4 regions of the Streptomyces sp. NPDC111802 genome follow, and region 2 is predicted to be linked to each of the others. Evidence: riboswitches for the same ligand, from Rfam matches in the RefSeq annotation. Region 2 holds a riboswitch; each other region holds the start of a gene.
What was found. A riboswitch is a leader RNA that binds a small molecule or an ion and turns the genes downstream of it on or off. The one in region 2 is predicted to bind cyclic di-AMP.
Positions count from the first base shown of each region.

Region 1: it holds a riboswitch for cyclic di-AMP, as region 2 does, so the genes downstream of both, ACZ7NC_RS05320 (transglycosylase family protein) here and ACZ7NC_RS32160 (transglycosylase family protein) in region 2, are expected to answer to the same signal.
Region 3: it holds a riboswitch for cyclic di-AMP, as region 2 does, so the genes downstream of both, ACZ7NC_RS24790 (transglycosylase SLT domain-containing protein) here and ACZ7NC_RS32160 (transglycosylase family protein) in region 2, are expected to answer to the same signal.
Region 4: it holds a riboswitch for cyclic di-AMP, as region 2 does, so the genes downstream of both, ACZ7NC_RS02640 (C40 family peptidase) here and ACZ7NC_RS32160 (transglycosylase family protein) in region 2, are expected to answer to the same signal.

Region 1 is NZ_JBVKCZ010000004.1:103,420-107,550, forward strand. Features, by position in the region: gene ACZ7NC_RS05310 (FtsB family cell division protein) at 1-112, opposite strand, end outside; gene eno (phosphopyruvate hydratase) at 215-1,501, opposite strand; gene ACZ7NC_RS05320 (transglycosylase family protein) at 1,866-2,552, opposite strand; cyclic di-AMP (ydaO/yuaA leader) riboswitch at 2,557-2,749, opposite strand; gene ACZ7NC_RS05325 (transglycosylase family protein) at 2,959-3,993, opposite strand.
Region 2 is NZ_JBVKCZ010000035.1:68,545-72,675, forward strand. Features, by position in the region: gene ACZ7NC_RS32155 (DUF4234 domain-containing protein) at 12-410, shown strand; gene ACZ7NC_RS32160 (transglycosylase family protein) at 1,273-1,959, opposite strand; cyclic di-AMP (ydaO/yuaA leader) riboswitch at 1,963-2,132, opposite strand; gene ACZ7NC_RS32165 (hypothetical protein) at 2,505-2,657, opposite strand; gene ACZ7NC_RS32170 (hypothetical protein) at 3,718-4,131, shown strand, end outside.
Region 3 is NZ_JBVKCZ010000023.1:38,164-42,294, forward strand. Features, by position in the region: gene ACZ7NC_RS24770 (polyprenyl synthetase family protein) at 1-163, opposite strand, end outside; partial or broken gene ACZ7NC_RS24775 (peptide MFS transporter) at 410-742, shown strand; partial or broken gene ACZ7NC_RS24780 (CocE/NonD family hydrolase) at 928-1,312, shown strand; partial or broken gene ACZ7NC_RS24785 (hypothetical protein) at 1,402-1,563, shown strand; cyclic di-AMP (ydaO/yuaA leader) riboswitch at 1,845-2,019, shown strand; gene ACZ7NC_RS24790 (transglycosylase SLT domain-containing protein) at 2,025-2,753, shown strand; gene ACZ7NC_RS24795 (HAD family hydrolase) at 2,793-3,623, opposite strand; gene fahA (fumarylacetoacetase) at 3,927-4,131, shown strand, end outside.
Region 4 is NZ_JBVKCZ010000002.1:214,248-218,378, forward strand. Features, by position in the region: gene ACZ7NC_RS02630 (ATP-dependent Clp protease proteolytic subunit) at 30-665, shown strand; gene ACZ7NC_RS02635 (hypothetical protein) at 673-981, shown strand; cyclic di-AMP (ydaO/yuaA leader) riboswitch at 1,401-1,533, shown strand; gene ACZ7NC_RS02640 (C40 family peptidase) at 1,537-2,010, shown strand; gene ACZ7NC_RS02645 (LysE family translocator) at 2,064-2,678, opposite strand; gene ACZ7NC_RS02650 (LysR family transcriptional regulator) at 2,809-3,735, shown strand; gene ACZ7NC_RS02655 (ATP-binding protein) at 3,740-4,131, opposite strand, start outside.

The DNA of each region.
Region 1 (4,131 bases), on a different contig from region 2:
AGCGCCGGGCCTGCCGCTTGGTCTGGGAGCGGTAGACGCGGGCCGCCGTCTGCTCGCCGAGCAACCGGATCCTGGTCGCGGTGGAGAAACGGTCCCGGTCCTTCACGGCCATCGGCTCTCCGCCTCCCCTTTCACGTGCGTACGTCCCCGCACACGGTACGGGACCGAGTACGGGGACGTACGTACGACTGGCTAAGGCTTACCCGGCCGGGCGTCAGCCCTTGAAGCGCGGGAAGGCCGAGCGACCCGCGTACACCGCCGCGTCGTCGAGGATCTCCTCGATGCGCAGCAGCTGGTTGTACTTGGCGACGCGCTCGGAGCGGGCCGGGGCGCCGGTCTTGATCTGGCCGCAGTTGGTGGCGACGGCCAGGTCGGCGATGGTGACGTCCTCGGTCTCGCCGGAGCGGTGGGACATCATGCACTTGAAGCCGCTGCGCTGGGCCAGCTCGACGGCGTCCAGGGTCTCGGTCAGCGAGCCGATCTGGTTGACCTTGACCAGCAGGGCGTTGGCGGCGCCGTCGTCGATGCCGCGGGCCAGGCGCTCCGGGTTGGTGACGAACAGGTCGTCGCCGACGATCTGGACCTTGTCGCCGAGCTTGTCGGTGAGGACCTTCCAGCCGGCCCAGTCGTCCTCGAACAGCGGGTCCTCGATGGAGACGAGCGGGTAGGCCGCCACGAGCTCCTCGTAGTACTCCGTCATCTCGGCGGCGGAGCGCTCCTTGCCCTCGAAGAGGTACTTGCCGTCCTTGTAGAACTCGGAGGCGGCGACGTCGAGCGCGAGGGCGATCTGCTCGCCGGGGGCGTAGCCGGCTTCCTTGATGGCCTCGAGGATGAGGTCGAGGGCCTCGCGGTTGGAGCCGAGGTTCGGGGCGAAGCCGCCCTCGTCGCCGAGGCCGGTGGACAGGCCGCGGCCCTTCAGGACCTTCTTGAGGGTGTGGTAGACCTCGGTGCCCCAGCGCAGGGCCTCGGAGAAGGACTCCGCGCCGATCGGGGCGATCATGAACTCCTGGATGTCCACGTTGGAGTCGGCGTGCGAGCCGCCGTTCAGGATGTTCATCATCGGCACCGGCAGCAGGTGCGCGTTCGGGCCGCCCAGGTAGCGGAAGAGCGGGAGGTCGGACGCCTCGGAGGCGGCGTGCGCGACGGCGAGCGAGACGCCGAGGATGGCGTTGGCGCCGAGCGAGCCCTTGTTGTCGGTGGCGTCCAGGTCGAACATCGCCTGGTCGATCAGGCGCTGCTCGGTGGCGTCGTAGCCGACGAGCTCCGGGCCGATCTGCTCGATGACGGCGAGGACGGCCTTCTCGACACCCTTGCCCTGGTAGCGGTTGGGGTCACCGTCACGGAGCTCGATGGCCTCGAAGGCACCGGTCGAGGCGCCGGACGGGACGGCGGCACGACCCGTGCTGCCGTCGTCGAGGCCGACCTCGACCTCGACCGTGGGGTTGCCTCGGGAGTCCAGGATTTCCCGGGCTACGACGACGTCGATGGACGGCACGAGCATCTCCTTCTTCGGATGTGACGCGGGTACGCAGACCGCGGTGGGTACTGCGAGACGAGCCTAACCGGCTCCGGGCGTTCGGCCAGCGGTCGACCGCCCCGTGGACAGAACCGAGAGTAAATTGTTTCCGAACGGAACAAAAATGGTCCGCGTGCGGGCCCGCAGAAGAACCCGCGTGCAAGCCCGCACAAGAAAGAGCCCCGCCCCGGTGCGTACGGGGGAAAACGCACCGAGGCGGGGAGTTCGTGGGGACGGGGGTGGCCCTCACGACGCCTTCACTATGAGGTCCACGGATGTGAAGGCGCTGTGGTTCAACTGTCGGCCGCGTGATGCCGCGGGCCGCCGGTTCGCGGCCCGCCGCGCCGGCTTACTTCAGGTGCAGCTGCTGACCCGGGTAGATCAGGTTCGCGTCCTCGACGATGCCCTTGTTCAGCTGGAAGAGCTTCTCCCAGCCGCCCTTGACGTCGTGGTCCGCGGCGATCGAGCTGAGGGTGTCACCCTTGACGACCTTGTACTCGCCGTCGCCCTTCTTGACCTTCTTGCCGGTCGGGGTGGTGACGGTCTTGGTGCTCTTCTTGGCGGCCGGGCGGTCGGTGGAGCGGGAGGCCGACTGCTGCTCGCTGGAGCGAGTGGTGGTCTCGCCGCTCTGCGAGGAGCCGGCGGAGGAGCCGTTGTAGGCGGCGCTCGACAGGCCGGTGCCGCAGTTCGGCCAGGCGCCCTTGCCCTGGGCCGCGAGGACCTTCTCGGCTATCTCGATCTGCTGGGCCTTGCTGGCCTGGTCGGCGGTGGAGGCGTACGCCGTGCCGCCGTACGCGGCCCAGGTGGAGGCGGAGAACTGCAGACCGCCGTAGTAGCCGTTGCCGGTGTTGATCGACCAGTTGCCGCCGGACTCGCACTGGGCGACGGTGTCCCACTCGGAGGCGGTGGCGGCCGAGGCACTGCCGGCCGCCATCAGCGGGGCGGCGACGGCGGCGGCGCCGGTGACGCCGACGACGGCGATGGCGCGAGCGGCCTTGGACGGACGGCGGTGCTTGCCCTTGCTGGAAAACAGCATGGAAGGATCCCCTCACCGACGCCTACGAGGTGAGCTGTCGGGTTCGGGCCGGTTGAGTTGCCCGGCCGCGCACCGCTGACGCTGGTGCGCGACTTAACCCCAAGCCGAACTCCGGCCGTGCGGCCCCGAAGGGCCTCAACTGCCGGACCCGGCGCTTACCTTGGGTCCCCCGCTCCTGCCTACGGCGCTTGACGCGACGACTGTTCCCGTACGGCCGCCGGCAGGATTCGGCGTGACGGCTGTCGGGGCTCGCTCTGGTGGCGAGCGGTCATGACCGTAGACACGCGATTCGCGGAATTACAAAGACGATCAGGGCATCTGAGATCTATCTCTCACTACCTTTAAAGCGGACATTCCAGGGCGAAACATGACGCGAACTCCCGCTGTTTTTCGCCCTGTTCGACCGTTATTCGACAGGGACGTCCAGGGTCTGACCGGCGAAGATGTGGTTCGCGTCGGCGCCGATGGCCTTCTTGTTCGCGTTGTACAGCGCGCGCCACCCGCCCTGAAGCTCAAGGGAGTCGGCGATGGAGGCGAGAGTGTCGCCGGGGCGGACGCTGTACGAGGCGTGGCGACCGGAGGACTTGACGGCACTGTCGACGGCATCGTCCTCGTCGGCACTGGGACCGCGATGACGCCCGGAGCCGGCCGTCGCGTCGTCGATCGACCCGGTGTCGACGAGACTCCAGGAGCCCGCATCCTGCTCCGAGTTGTCCTGATTGTCACCCTTGGGGGTCTCTATGGGAGAGCTGTCCGGCGACTGTGGAGTCCTTGAGTCGGGTGACGTATCGGACTTCGCGGACTTGTCGACTGAAGAGGACGACGAGGGCGAGGATGATGAATTATCGGGTGATTCGGACGAAGCGCCGGAGGAGCCGCTCAGCAGGTTCGAGGCATCGTCGGACGGGGTCGACGCACCGGAGGAGTCGGATTCGCTCGATGAGTCAGACGAACTCGATGAGCCGGACGAGCCGGACGACTTGGGTGAATCGAGCAAACCGGAGGATCCGGACACCTCGGAGGGTGAGTCCTCCTCCACCCCGGTGTCGAGGTCGACCGAGCCGGACGCCTTGGTGAGTCCGTTGAGCACCGCGCAGGTGCCCCAGGGACTGGTTCCCCGGGCCGCCAGGACGTCCTGCGCCACGGCGATCTGCTGGGAGCGGCTGGCCAGATCGGGAGTGGAGGCGTAGTCGAGACCGCCGTACTTCTCCCAGTCGGCCTGGGTCAACTGGAGTCCGCCATAACGCCCGTTGCCGGTGTCGGCGCTCCAGGAGCCGCCACTCTCACAGTCGGCCACCTTGTCCCACACATTGCCGTCGGCCGCGCTCGCGCCGGTGGCGCCGAGGAGCGGGATGGCGATGGCGGAGCCGGTCACCCCGGCCGCGACAAGGAGAGCCGGAGCCTGACGGGGGCGACGGTGACGACCGTTCCCGGAGAGCATGCGGGTGCCTTTCACGAGACAGCAGTGACTGTGGCGCGTGAAACCTGGGCGCCTCGTTGATCCGTGAACGTATAGGCAGACGATCACTTGTCACAAGTTAATGCCGCGTAGATCACGTGAAGATCACAGACTTGAGCG
Region 2 (4,131 bases):
CAGGAGGCCCGATGCATGGTCGTACCGGAAAGCCCAGGAACATCTTCCTCGTGTGGCTCATCTGGCCACTGCTCACCCTGACCATCTATTACTTCGTCTGGTATTATAAGATCAATCGTGAGGCGCGCGACTTCGACGAACGCATCGAGGTAAGTCCAGCCTGGGCCATGCTGTCCCAGCTTCTCGGCTGGATCCTGATCGTGCCGCCGTTCATCTCCGTCTACCGCTGCGGCAAGCGAATCGCCCAGATGCAGCGCGCCGCAGGTATGCCCGGCTCTTGCAACCCCTGGGTCGGAGTCATCCTGTTTTTCGTCGCCGGCCTGCATGCGCTCTACTACCAACACGAGCTCAACCAGATCTGGGCCCGCTACAACCAGCCCGAAGGCACAACTGTCGCCCTGCAGGCATGACACCAGTAGCTGCGACGGGCGGCCGGGTCGCAATGCGGGCAGTTCTGGCGCCGATCAACGTTGGTCGGCACCCGGCAGCGGCTGCGGCGAATTGAACGGGGTAGCGGTCTCGTGGACCTCTCAGACTTGCAGGCACTGCGGCGCTTACAAGTACGTTGAAAGGCGCGGATCGCGAATCCCTTCGCATCCCGAGGCGTCTCAGGGCCGTCGGTGCCGCGATCTGGTGGGTTGGTGTGTGATGCGGTGAGAGCTGATGGCGGGGGCGGTTTGGCGCCGAAGCCTCCGTGGGGCTGTACGGCATGGGGGGAGTCATGGCCGACTTCTCCCCTACCTGCGCGGTGATGCCACTGCCACTGCATCCACCACGGGCAATGCCTCGGTCGTCTGCACCTGGGCACTCCACGGCGGTTCAACCCGAGCGGAAACCTCCAGTTCCAGCTCTCGGTCTTCGGGACGCGACCTTCTCGCACAGCATCCCTGTGGGTCGTCTCCACCGTGAATGGCGGCTCGCAGGTGGTGATGGCGACGCGACCGCGATGCCATCCGCCTGGGCCGTGCCGACCAGGCGCCCGGTCCGCTTGACTGTGCAACAGCTGGCAACGGCGGCCGAGTTCCACGCGTGCTGTGGGTCGCGCCCACAGCAGCGCTCGCCCCACGCAGCGGGCCGCTGCCTCCACTCAACGCGAGGTGCCCTCAACGGCACACGACCTTGCAGCGCCCACTCGGTATGGACGGCCCTGCTCTCGCCCTGGTCTATTGATCGTGATCCAATAGCGCCCGTGCAGCACTCGGGCTCGTAGCGGGAGTCGCTGAGTTCAGCGGCGCACGACTCGCTGCTCGGACGTCCCGCTCGGTCCTGCGGTCATTTCAGGCGCAGTTGCTGGCCCGGATAGATGAAGTCGGCGTCCTCGACGATGTCCCCGTTCAGCTGGAACAGCTTCTGCCAGCCACCGTTGACCTCGTGCTTCCCCGCGATCTTGCTGAGGGTGTCGCCCTTGACGACCTTGTACTCGCCGTCACCCTTGTTGACCTTACCCGTCGGGGCGGCGACGCTCTTGTTCTTGTCGATGGCCTGGCGCTCGGCGGAGCGGGACGTGTGCTGCTGCTCGGTGGAGCGAGTAGTGGCGCTCTGATCGCGCTGAGGGGAAGCGCTGTCCGAGGAGCCGCTGTATGCGGCCTTCGACAGGCCCTTGCCGCAGTTCGGCCAGGCGCCCTTTCCCTGGCTTGCGAGGACCTTCTCGGCTGTCTCGATCTGCTGGGCCTTGCTGGCCTGGTCGGCGGTGGAGGCGTACGCCGTGCCGCCGTACGCGGCCCAGGTGGAGGCGGAGAACTGCAGACCGCCGTAGTAGCCGTTGCCGGTGTTGATCGACCAGTTGCCGCCGGACTCGCACTGGGCCACGGTGTCCCACTCGGAGGCGGTGGCGGCCGAGGCGCTGCCGGCCGCCATCAGCGGGGCGGCGACGGCGGCGGCACCGGTGACGCCGACGACGGCGACGATGCGAGCGGTCATGGATGGACGAATGCGCTTGCGCGTACCAGATAACTGCATGGATGAATTCCTCACCGACGCCTACGAGGTGAGCTGTCGGGTTCGGACCGGTTGAGTGCCCTGCCATGACTCGCTTCGAGCGAGGCACGGATTCACCCCAAGCCGCGTCGGTCAACTGCCCGGTGCGGCACTTACCTTGGGTCCCCCGCTCCTGCCTACGGCGCTTGACGCGTCGACTGTTCCCGCACCACCGCCGACAGGATTCGGCGTTGCGGCAGGCGGGGCCCGCGGTGGCGAGCGGTCCTGACCGTAGACATGTGATCCGGGGAATTCCAAAAACGATCAAGGCCTCTGAGAGCTATCTCTCACAGCTGAACATATGGACATTCGACGCGAAGTGGTGCGTGAACTCGCGCTGATTCTCGACATTCCGACGTTCAGAGCGGTGGCCTGACCAGGGGAGACGCGAAACGTTTCGTGTCGGCGCTGCTTTTCAGCTGCTGAATGGGCTGAACGGGCTGCTGCAAGGGGTCAGGGTCGTGAGCGAGTGGCGTCCACGCAGTCACCCACTCACTCACGACCTCGCCCCTAGATCCCGGCCGTGATCAGACGTACTGAATTTGCCAGTTCACCCAGTTGGCGTACGGGTCGGCCGATTTGAGGTTGAACTGCTTGCGGGAGTCGCCGTCACAGACGGGGGGTGTGAGCTTGGAGTCGACGTAGTATCCGTTGCGGTACCAGTCGAAGCGCATGACCACGCAATGGTGATCCTTCCAACGGTCCTCAACCCAACCCTTGACGTGAGAGGGGGTCCAGCAGGGCTGGCCGGCTGAGGCTCCCCATTGCATGGAGAACGCCCACCCTGAACCGCACCAGGTACCCGGCGTGCTGTTCTGATCCGCCATTGCGGTTCCCGACGCCATACCTGTTGCCATGAGCGCGGCCGCGACTGTCGCTACGACAGTGGATCTGCGTCGCATGAACTGACCTCCGTTGTTTGACAGTTGGACAGGTATTCGACTCGTGCGCGGCACATCACAGCACGAGAGATTCGGTCCGACCCAGACCTCAAACTGGTCATCTCTCACGTCTTGTCCGGGACGGCGGAAAAATGCCGTCGCAGAGCGTTATTGGCGCATTCAACAAAACGTGTCGGCTTGATACGTCGTCCGCTGGCTCTTCGAAGGATGCTGCGACCGATTTATGCCCGTGACTGGGATGAGCGGTCGACGGCTTAAGCATCGTTCGAAGCGATACGGGAGTGACCCGTGTCACATGAAGAATTTCGCATTTGTGCGTGCGGACTCGGCTGTTCGCGGGTCCTAAGGGTATCCCCGGAAGTTCTCCGTCCGAGGTAGAAACGGAGCCCCCATGGACCGCCCCACTGAGCCAGAGGCCTGCGCACGGCTGATCACCGTGCAGAACAACCTGGTCTTGGTTTCCGCCGCCATTCGACGTGCCGCGACGGATCCATCAGCCCTCTCCATCGCCGTTCCCCGCTCATCCCCCGAGGCATTCTCACGAGCGGTTGCTTCCACGGCCGACAAAATCTGGTCTCGCTGACTGCGCTCTCCTTACGTCTGTCCATTGATCGGCCGGGCCCCGCGACGTTCCCCGCGCGGGGCCCGGTTTATGCCGTCTTTCCAGCCTGGCCACCAAGACAGGGTGTTACCACGAGAGGCGGACGTCGTTGATCACGCGAACGCTGTCCCGGGCGGGACGGCCCCTGATCAAGGACGCCTTATGACAAGTACTGGCACACACACCCGCTCTCTGGGCCCCACGGCACTGCTGACCGCCGCCTGTCTATTACTGAGTGTGTCGCCCGCTTCCGCCGCGAACCCCGCCGGGACCGCGTCGCTCGGATCGGTCGACATTGTCAACGGCGATCGAGCTTCCGTGTTCATCCCCTCGCTGGCTCGCTGCGATGTCAACGGCCCGAGGACGCGCTCATCTGTGGTCGGAGCCATGTCCGGGCCGGGTATCAGGTTCGGCGGTGGGAAAAGCAAATGCACCACATCGGTTGATCCGACGTCGGGCGAGACGACGACGAAGTCGGAAGCCGTGGGCAAGAACTTCGAGCTCAGCGGCCTGCGCTCGGTGGGTGGACCCGCGATCAGGATCGGAGACTTCAGAGTGACCTGTATCGCCACATCCCACGGCACCTTGGCCGACTGGACCATCAGCGGGCTGTCGGGAATCTCGGGCTTGCCTGATTACATCCCGGCCAAC
Region 3 (4,131 bases), on a different contig from region 2:
TTCCACCGGCCCGCACCAGATGCTGGGCGGCCTCGGTGATGAAGGGGACCTCACTCTTGGTGGCTTCGAGCAATCCCTCCTCGACAGCCGCCATTCCGGCCTGGACATCGGCTTCCAGAGCCTGGTCCCGCACGCTCAGCCCGAACGGCCCGACGACGGTCACGAGGGGTCTCCTGTCTGCTGGTGTCTACTGGCGGTTACACGGTTTGTCGATAGGTCGCTGCCATCACTCAAGTCAGCGTATCCGGTCACGTTTCGATCACCGATGCCGCCCACCCGTCCACCACGGGCGGTATCGGATCACGAGCGGTATGTTTTTGATCACGTGATAAGGCCGGATATCGATCGACTTATAGGGAAGTACCGGCTCGTATCCCGAACCGAAGCCTGCATCGACCCCTGGAACGCCTCCGTGCTCAAGGCCTGGGAACGCGTCTTGTTCCTCGGCATACAGGCCATCCTCGTCCTGTAGTTCGCCGACACGGTCGCCCCCGGCGATATGGGCATGTCGGCCGGAACCACCGCCTCCGTCTCCGCCGCCTACGGCACCGTCGCCCATCTGCACCACGCGGCCCGAACCGAGGACGCGGTCGGCGAGCCGGCCGTCGGCGAGGGAGACCGATGGGGCGGCATCATGATCATCTACGGCCACTACGCCATGGCGGTACCGACCTGGGTGGGCCTCGGCCTGATCAGCACGCGCACGGGGCTGCTGAAGCCCAGCGTCGCCACCATGGCCGGCCACCGTCACCTGGCCGGACGGAAGCACGCCGCCGATTTCGCGCCGGTCGCCTACTCCTCCGACGACCACCCCATGTCCGTGGAGACCCCCGGCATGCCGGCCACGACCAAGCTTCGCCCCGCTCGCCGCGCGCCGGCTGCGCCGCACGATGCACCCGGTCCACCGACCAGACGGGGATCCCGCTCATGCACATCCGTACGTCCTTCCCCTACCAGACGACTCATCACGACCTGCGCATCCCGCTCCCGGACGGAACACAGCCCTACGCGCGCGTGGCGCCCGGTGACGGACGAGCCCGTACCGGCACTCCTCGCACGGACGAGTACCCGGCGACGGAACTGGCCAACGGGGCCGAGGTCGTCAACTGGCCGGTGACCCAACCCTGATGCGACGGCAAGGCCGGGATGTTCGGCATCTCCCGGGGCTTCAACTCCCTCCAGATCGCGGCCCTCGCGCCCGAACCGCTCAAGGCGATCGTCACGGTCTGCTCCACGGACGACCGCTATGACAACGACGTGCACTACATGGGGGGTTCCATTCCTGGCGGTCGACATGCACGCGCGGTCGGCGTACCCCGAGCTCGAAGTGGGCGACGAGTCCTGGGCGTTGGGGCAGCCGAAGGTGCGGCTGCGGCTGACGTCGGAGGTGACGTGACCTTCGAGCTGAACGGCATCGGATACGCCTTCCCACCCGGCCACCGCATCCGCCTCACGGTCTCCTCCCCGTACTTCGTGCCCCCCAACGAGATCATCTGCACGAAGGGCGAAGAGGTGCTTTTCCATCAGACACGGGAAAAACGGACTCCACGAACAGCCGATTAAAGGCGAGTTGGAGCCATTGCCCGATTTGCCGCTCTTGCGCTGCCAGTGAATTGGGTCACGCGGACCCACCCGGAGACCCGAGCGCACCCACCCCCTTCCCTCCTTGCACCGAAGGTAAGTTGAGGCTTGGCAACCGCAAAGGATCAAGCGCCCCATTCACCCCAGACCATGGTCAACCGGCACGTCAGGTGACCACGGCACTTGTTCCGGGCATGTGCTCTCGCATACGTTCCCGCTCGTCGGGCGGACGCCGAATCCTGCCGCCGCCCGAGTCATCCCCGACGTAACTCACACACACGCGCGGCAGGAGCGGGGGACCCAGGTAAGTCGCCGGACCGGACGCCTCGATGGCGCGTCGGAACGGCTAGGGGTGAAGTCGCACCGCCACCCGGCGGCGCGGCCGGGCATCTCCCGCCCGAACCCGACAGCTCACCTCGCAGGCGCCGGAGAGGAACAGCGCCATGCCCCGAGGCAAGCACCGCCGCCCCCGCACCAACCCGCTCACCCGCCGTGTCGTCGTCGCCGGAACCGGCACCGCGGCCCTCGCCCTTCCCCTCCTGAGCGCGACCACCGCGAGCGCCGCGGAGCCCGCAGCGGCGAAGGTCGGGTCCCTCACCTACACCACGAAGAAGGGCGACTCGCTCTACGGCATCGCGGACCGCTACGACGCCCAGGGCGGCTGGAAGCAGCTCTACAAGGACAACCGCGAGGCCATCGGCGACAACCCCCGCCTGATCCACCCGGGCCTCGACCTGAAGGTCCGGGCGACGAAGAAGGCTGCCGCGCCGAGCACGACGGCCGACAAGGCGTCCGCGCCCGCCAAGAAGTCCTCCGTCGCCCAGGCCACGCAGTCCTCGGTGAAGACGTACCCGAACAACCTCGACGGCTGGATCCGCAACGCGCTGGACATCATGTCCCAAAACGGAATTCCGGGTTCTTACGAGGGCATTCACCGCAACATCCTGCGCGAGTCGTCCGGCAACCCGCTGGCCATGAACAACTGGGACTCCAACGCCGCCGCCGGCACCCCGTCCAAGGGCCTTCTCCAAGTCATCGACCCCACCTTCGCGAGCTACCACGTCCCGGGGACGGTGTACGACCCCTTCGACCCGGTCGCGAACATCGTGGCCGCGTGCAACTACGCGGCCGCGCGCTACGGCTCGATCGACAACGTGAACGGGCCCTACTAGGAGAAGTAACCGGGCCAGGCCGCTGGCGCATATCCTCCCTTATTGAGCGATATGCGCCAGACTCCCCGCGAACAGCCTCTCAAGGACGACGGCGATGCCGTCGTCCTCGTTCGAGAGGGTGATCTCGTCGGCGACGGCCTTGAGTTCGGGATGCGCGTTGGCCATCGCGACGCCCCGGGCGGCCCAGTCGAACATGGGGATGTCGTTGGGCATGTCCCCGAAGGCGATGGTCTCGCGCGGACCGAGCCCGAGATGCTCGGCGGCCAGCGCGAGACCCGTCGCCTTGGTGATGCCGCATGGCTGGAGTTCGACGGTGCCGGGCCCCGACATGGTGACCGTCGCGAGGGAGCCGACCACCGAACGCGCCGTCGTCGCCAACTCGTCGTCCGACAGGCTGGGATGGCGCAACAGCACCTTGCTGATCGGCTCGCACCACAGGTCGTCACGGCGGCGGACGCGTACGGCGGGCAGGGTGGGGTGCGGCATCAGATACCCGGGCTCGATGAGCGTGAGCCCGTCCACGCCGTCCTGGTCGACGGCCGCGTACACCTGCCCCGCCTCGGCCTCGATCTTGCCGAGCGCGGTCTCCGCCAGCTCCCGGTCCAACGTGACGGACCACAGCAGACGATCCGCGCCGGCGTCGTACAACTGCGCGCCCTGTCCGCACACCGCGAGCCCCCTGCTGCCCAGGTCGTCGAGCAGCGGCCGCACTCTGGGCGCCGGCCGTCCCGTCACGACGAGGTGCTGGGCACCGGCCGCCGCCACCCGCGCGAGCGCTGCGAGGGTCCGATCGGAGAGCGTGTCGTCACCTCGGAGCAGCGTCCCGTCCAGGTCAGTGGCGATGAGTGAATATGCGATGGGTGCGGCCATGATCAGAGAATACGGACAGGAAGCCCCATCGACTCGACCTGAACCGGACGGCTGCCGCGTTCACATGTGTTGACACCTGTTCCGGTTCCGCTTCTGCCTCCTCGCCCACAACTGCCCTCCACCCCTGGTGATTTCACTCCCACGTGGTGCCGGAGTGCGCCGGAGCGTCAGCCCGGCGGGGCGACCAGCTGTTTCGCCGGCGCCGACGACGCGACTTTCGCACTGCCCAAGACCGGCGGCTCACCCGTAACGTGTGGCCCGACCACATGGCATACGGAGCGTATGAGAGTGAGGCAGCACCCCATGCCCCCCTTCGATCTCCCCGAGGGCGACCCCTTCGGCACGCACAACCTTCCGTACGGCGTCTTCTCCCTTCCCGGCTCGGACTCCGCGCGACGGGTCGGCGTCCGGCTCGGCGACCACGTCCTCGACGCGGGCAGGGCGGCCTACGCACTCGGCTCGCCGTACGCCCCGCTGCTCGCGCAGGACTCCCTGAACCCCCTGCTCG
Region 4 (4,131 bases), on a different contig from region 2:
ACGTACACACCGGCAAGGGAGCGTGAGCCATGACCCGACCGTCCGCCCGCTATGTACTGCCCGAGTTCACCGAGCGCACGAGTTCAGGCATCAGGACGCAGGATCCGTACTCGAAGCTGCTGGAGGAGCGGATCGTCTTTCTCGGCACACCGGTCGACGACACCTCGGCGAACGATGTGATGGCGCAGCTCATGTACCTGGAGCACAAGGGCCCCGACCAGGACATCTCGCTGTACATCAATTCGCCGGGCGGCTCGTTCAGCGCGATGTCGGCGATCTACGACACGATGCGGTACGTCGCCTGTGACATGGAGACGATCTGCCTGGGCCAGGCCGGCTCGGCCGCCGCCGTGCTGCTGGCCGCGGGCACGCCGGGCAAGCGGTTCGCGCTGCCGGGGGCCCGAGTGGTGATCCATCAGCCGGCGCTGCCCGAGCCGATCGAGGGTCAGGCGAGCGATCTGGCCATCCAGGCCGAGGAACTGACGCGCGTTCGGGCCCGCCTGGAGGAGACGCTCGCCGAGCACACCGGGCGCAGCCGCGCGCAGGTGGCCGAGGACATCGAGCGGGACAAGGTCCTGACCGCCGAAGAGGCGCTGGGGTACGGGCTGGTGGACCGCATCATCCCCAGCCGCAGGGCCACGCTCGCGCCGCCCACGGGGCGGTGACCGGCCGGTGCTGCCACCTGAGCTGCCGCCGCTGCCCGCGCTGACCCGCGCGGAGGGTGAGTTGATCGACCGTTACCTCGATGTGGTGGACCTGCTCGGCCGGATCAACCCGGCGCAGCACGGCGACACCTACCGCGGACTGCGTGCCGCCCAGGCGCTCGTGAGCAGGGCGGCCGAGCTGCGGGACGCGCTGGCGCTGATGCATCAGCGCGGTGAGACGGAGCTGCACGCGCCCACGCTGGCGCGTGCGTTGCGCGTGCTGGACGGAGAGCGCCGCACGGCTCGCGTCACGGTTCCGCCGTGCTCCGACAGTTGACGACGAGTACCGCCGGATTCCGGACTCCCCGCCCCCCCGACGAGGCGTCCGGAGCCGAGCCGAAACGGACCAAATGGCGTACCCCCTTTCGGCGTAGCGGGCTCTCCTTTTGCGCGGCCGTCAGGGTTGCGCAACGGGCATGACGCCAAGACGGAATTAGGCGTTCCATCCCTGGTCCGGGACTCCTCGGGCGCCTGGACACTCACTCGAACACAGGAGTACCCACCCGAACGGGTGAGTGGTGAGTAACCCCACAAATCCCCGATTCCGTTGGGTATTTCGCTCATCCGTGCGTCAAGATCCCTGACTGACGACAAGCCCCCGCCACAGCGGCGGGGCGGTCCGGGCGGACGCCGAGTCCTGCCGCCGCCCGGATGACCGGTCGACAGGAGTGGATCGGCAGGAGTGGAGGACCCGAGCAAGACGGGTCGCCGGAGCGGACGTTCGTTCGAACCGAGCAACCCTTGGGGTGAAGCCGCGGCAACGCGGCCGGGCAACTTCGCCAGCCCGAATCCGACAGGTCATCCTTCACAGGCGGCTGACGAAGGGTTGCGCATGACTGCGCTCAATCGTGTCCCGTCGCTCATGGTCCGCGCCGGTACGGCCTCGGCCCTCACCATCGCCGCAGTGGGCGGCTCGATAGTGGCACCCGGCTTCACCTCGGAGGCGGAGGCTGCCACGCCGGCGTCGAAGGCACTTCAGGTCGCGGCCTCCAAGAAGGGCTCCCCGTACAGGTGGGGCGCCACCGGGCCGCACCGGTTCGACTGCTCCGGGCTCACGCTGTTCTCGTACAAGAAGGCGGGCAAGAAGCTGCCCCGTACGGCAGCCCAGCAGTACAACAAGACGCGCCACATCTCCGCCAGGAGCCGCAAGGCCGGGGACCTGGTGTTCTTCCACTCGGGGTCGAACGTCTACCACGTCGGCATCTACGCCGGGAAGGGAAAGATCTGGCACTCCCCGAAGACCGGGGACGTCGTGAAGCTGCAGAAGATCTGGACCAGAAGCGTCTGGTACGGCCGGGTCAAGTGACCTTCCCGGGGGCGGTGGCGGCGATCTGATGCGCCGTCACCGGCCCCGGGGTCTCAGAGGGCCGACAGCGGCGTGGCGAGGAGCGCCACGCCGAAGGCGGTCAGTGCGGCGCCGGTGACGAGCGTGACCGCCCGGGCGGCGCGCGGCCGGCGCAGCCATCTGCCGAGCCGGTCCACCAGCAGGGCGACGACCTGGAACCACACCAGCGCGATGGCGAGCACGATCAGGGCGAGCAGCAGCGTCCTGGGCAGTGCCGGAGAGCCCGCGGGCACGAACTGCGGCAGCACGCTGAGGAAGGTCAGGGACGCCTTCGGGTTGAGGGCGTTGGTGACGAAGCCCTGCCGCAGGGGCCGCGCGGTGAAGTCCTCGCGCTCGTCCGCCACTTCGGTGTGACGGTGGCGCAGCGTCTGGACGCCCAGGTACAGCACATAGCCGCCGCCGACCACTTGGAGGGCCCGGAACAGCGCCGGTACGGCGGCCAGCACCGCGGCCACTCCCACCACGGCCAGCGTCACATGGACCAGCAGCCCGGCCCCGATCCCGAGCGCGCAGGCGATGCCGGCCCGACGGGAGACCAGGGCGTTGCGTACGACGACGGTGAAATCGGCCCCGGGCATGGCGACCAGGCCGGCGGAGACCCCGGTGAAGGCGATGAGCTGAGCGTCCATGGGGTCCAGACTGCCGCGCGGATGCCTTCAGCAGGTATTTCGAATATCCTGGGAAGCCCTAAAGCATCGCTTAAGGCACATGGTTCAGGCGGATGCTTCAGGCGGATGATTCAGGCAGATCGGGGACCGCATGTACGACCCGACCCGGCTCGCCGCACTGGTGGCGGTCGCGGAGGCGGGTTCCATCACCCGGGCGGCGGAGCGGATCGGCTACACCACGCCGGCGCTCTCCCAGCAGCTGGCCAAGCTGGAGCGCGAGGCGGGCACCGCCCTGCTGGTACGGCACCACCGCGGGGCGCGACTGACGGGTGCGGGCGAACTGCTGGTGGCGCGGGCGCGGCGGGTGCTGGACGAGCTCGACCGGGCCCGGCACGAACTGGCCCGGCTGACCGGGCTGACGGGCGGCACGCTGCGGCTCGGCACCTTCCAGACCGCGGGCATCCATCTGCTGCCGCCGGCGCTCAGCGCCTTTCGCCGGGCCCATCCGGACGTGGAGCTGACGGTCGCCGACTACGAGCCCTCGGCCGGTGTCGCCGCGGTGGCGGCGGGCGAGGTCGACCTGGCGCTGACACACGCCTATGAGCCGGGGGAACCGATGCCGCTGCCCGCGTCCGTCGGCATCGAGCCGATCCTGGTCGAGGAACTGGTCCTGGTGTCCGCTCCGGGTCATGTCCTCACCAGTGGCGCCGCACGGCTTCCGCTGGGCGAGCTCGCCGGGCAGCCCCTGATCAGCATGGCACCGGACGCTCCTGCCCGGCGGGGCGTGGAGGCGGCGCTGACCCGTGCCGGGGCGACCGCGTCGGTGCTGGTCCCGACGCCGGGGTATCTGCTGGTCTGCGCGCTGGCGAGTGCGGGACTCGGGGTCGCGGTGGTGCCGGAGATGGTGGCGCGCACGTCGGTCACTCCGGTCGGGGTGCGCGCGCTGGAAGGCGGGCGGTTGCGCCGTACGGTCTCGGTCGCCTTCCGTAGCGGGGAGGCGGCACCCGCCGTGGACGCCTTCCGGGCCCTGCTGCGCGGCACGTTCGGCCGGTCCTCCGGGCAGCCGCAGCAGGCCTGAGGGGTTACGGCTCCTGCGGTCCCGCGGCGCCGACCGGTGCGGCGGGCACCGTCCAGGGAAGTTCGATGGAGACGGTCTTGCCGCCCTCGCGGGTCGGGCGCACTCTCATCTTGCCGCCGCACTCCGCGGTCAGCCAGCGGATGATCACCATGCCCCGTCCGTTGTCCTGCTGCACGGCGGCCGGTAGCCGCTTGGGGAAGCGCGGATGGCTGTCGGTGACGCCGATGCGCAGGTGTTCGTCACGGTCGAGCACGAGGTCCACCGTGAAGGTGGGTGACTGTCCGAGGGTGTGCTGTACGGCGTTGGTGGTGAGTTCGGAGACGATCAGGCGGATGGTGTCGGCCACTTCCGTATCCGGTGGCAGACCCCATTCCGCGAGGGTGGTGAGCACATAGC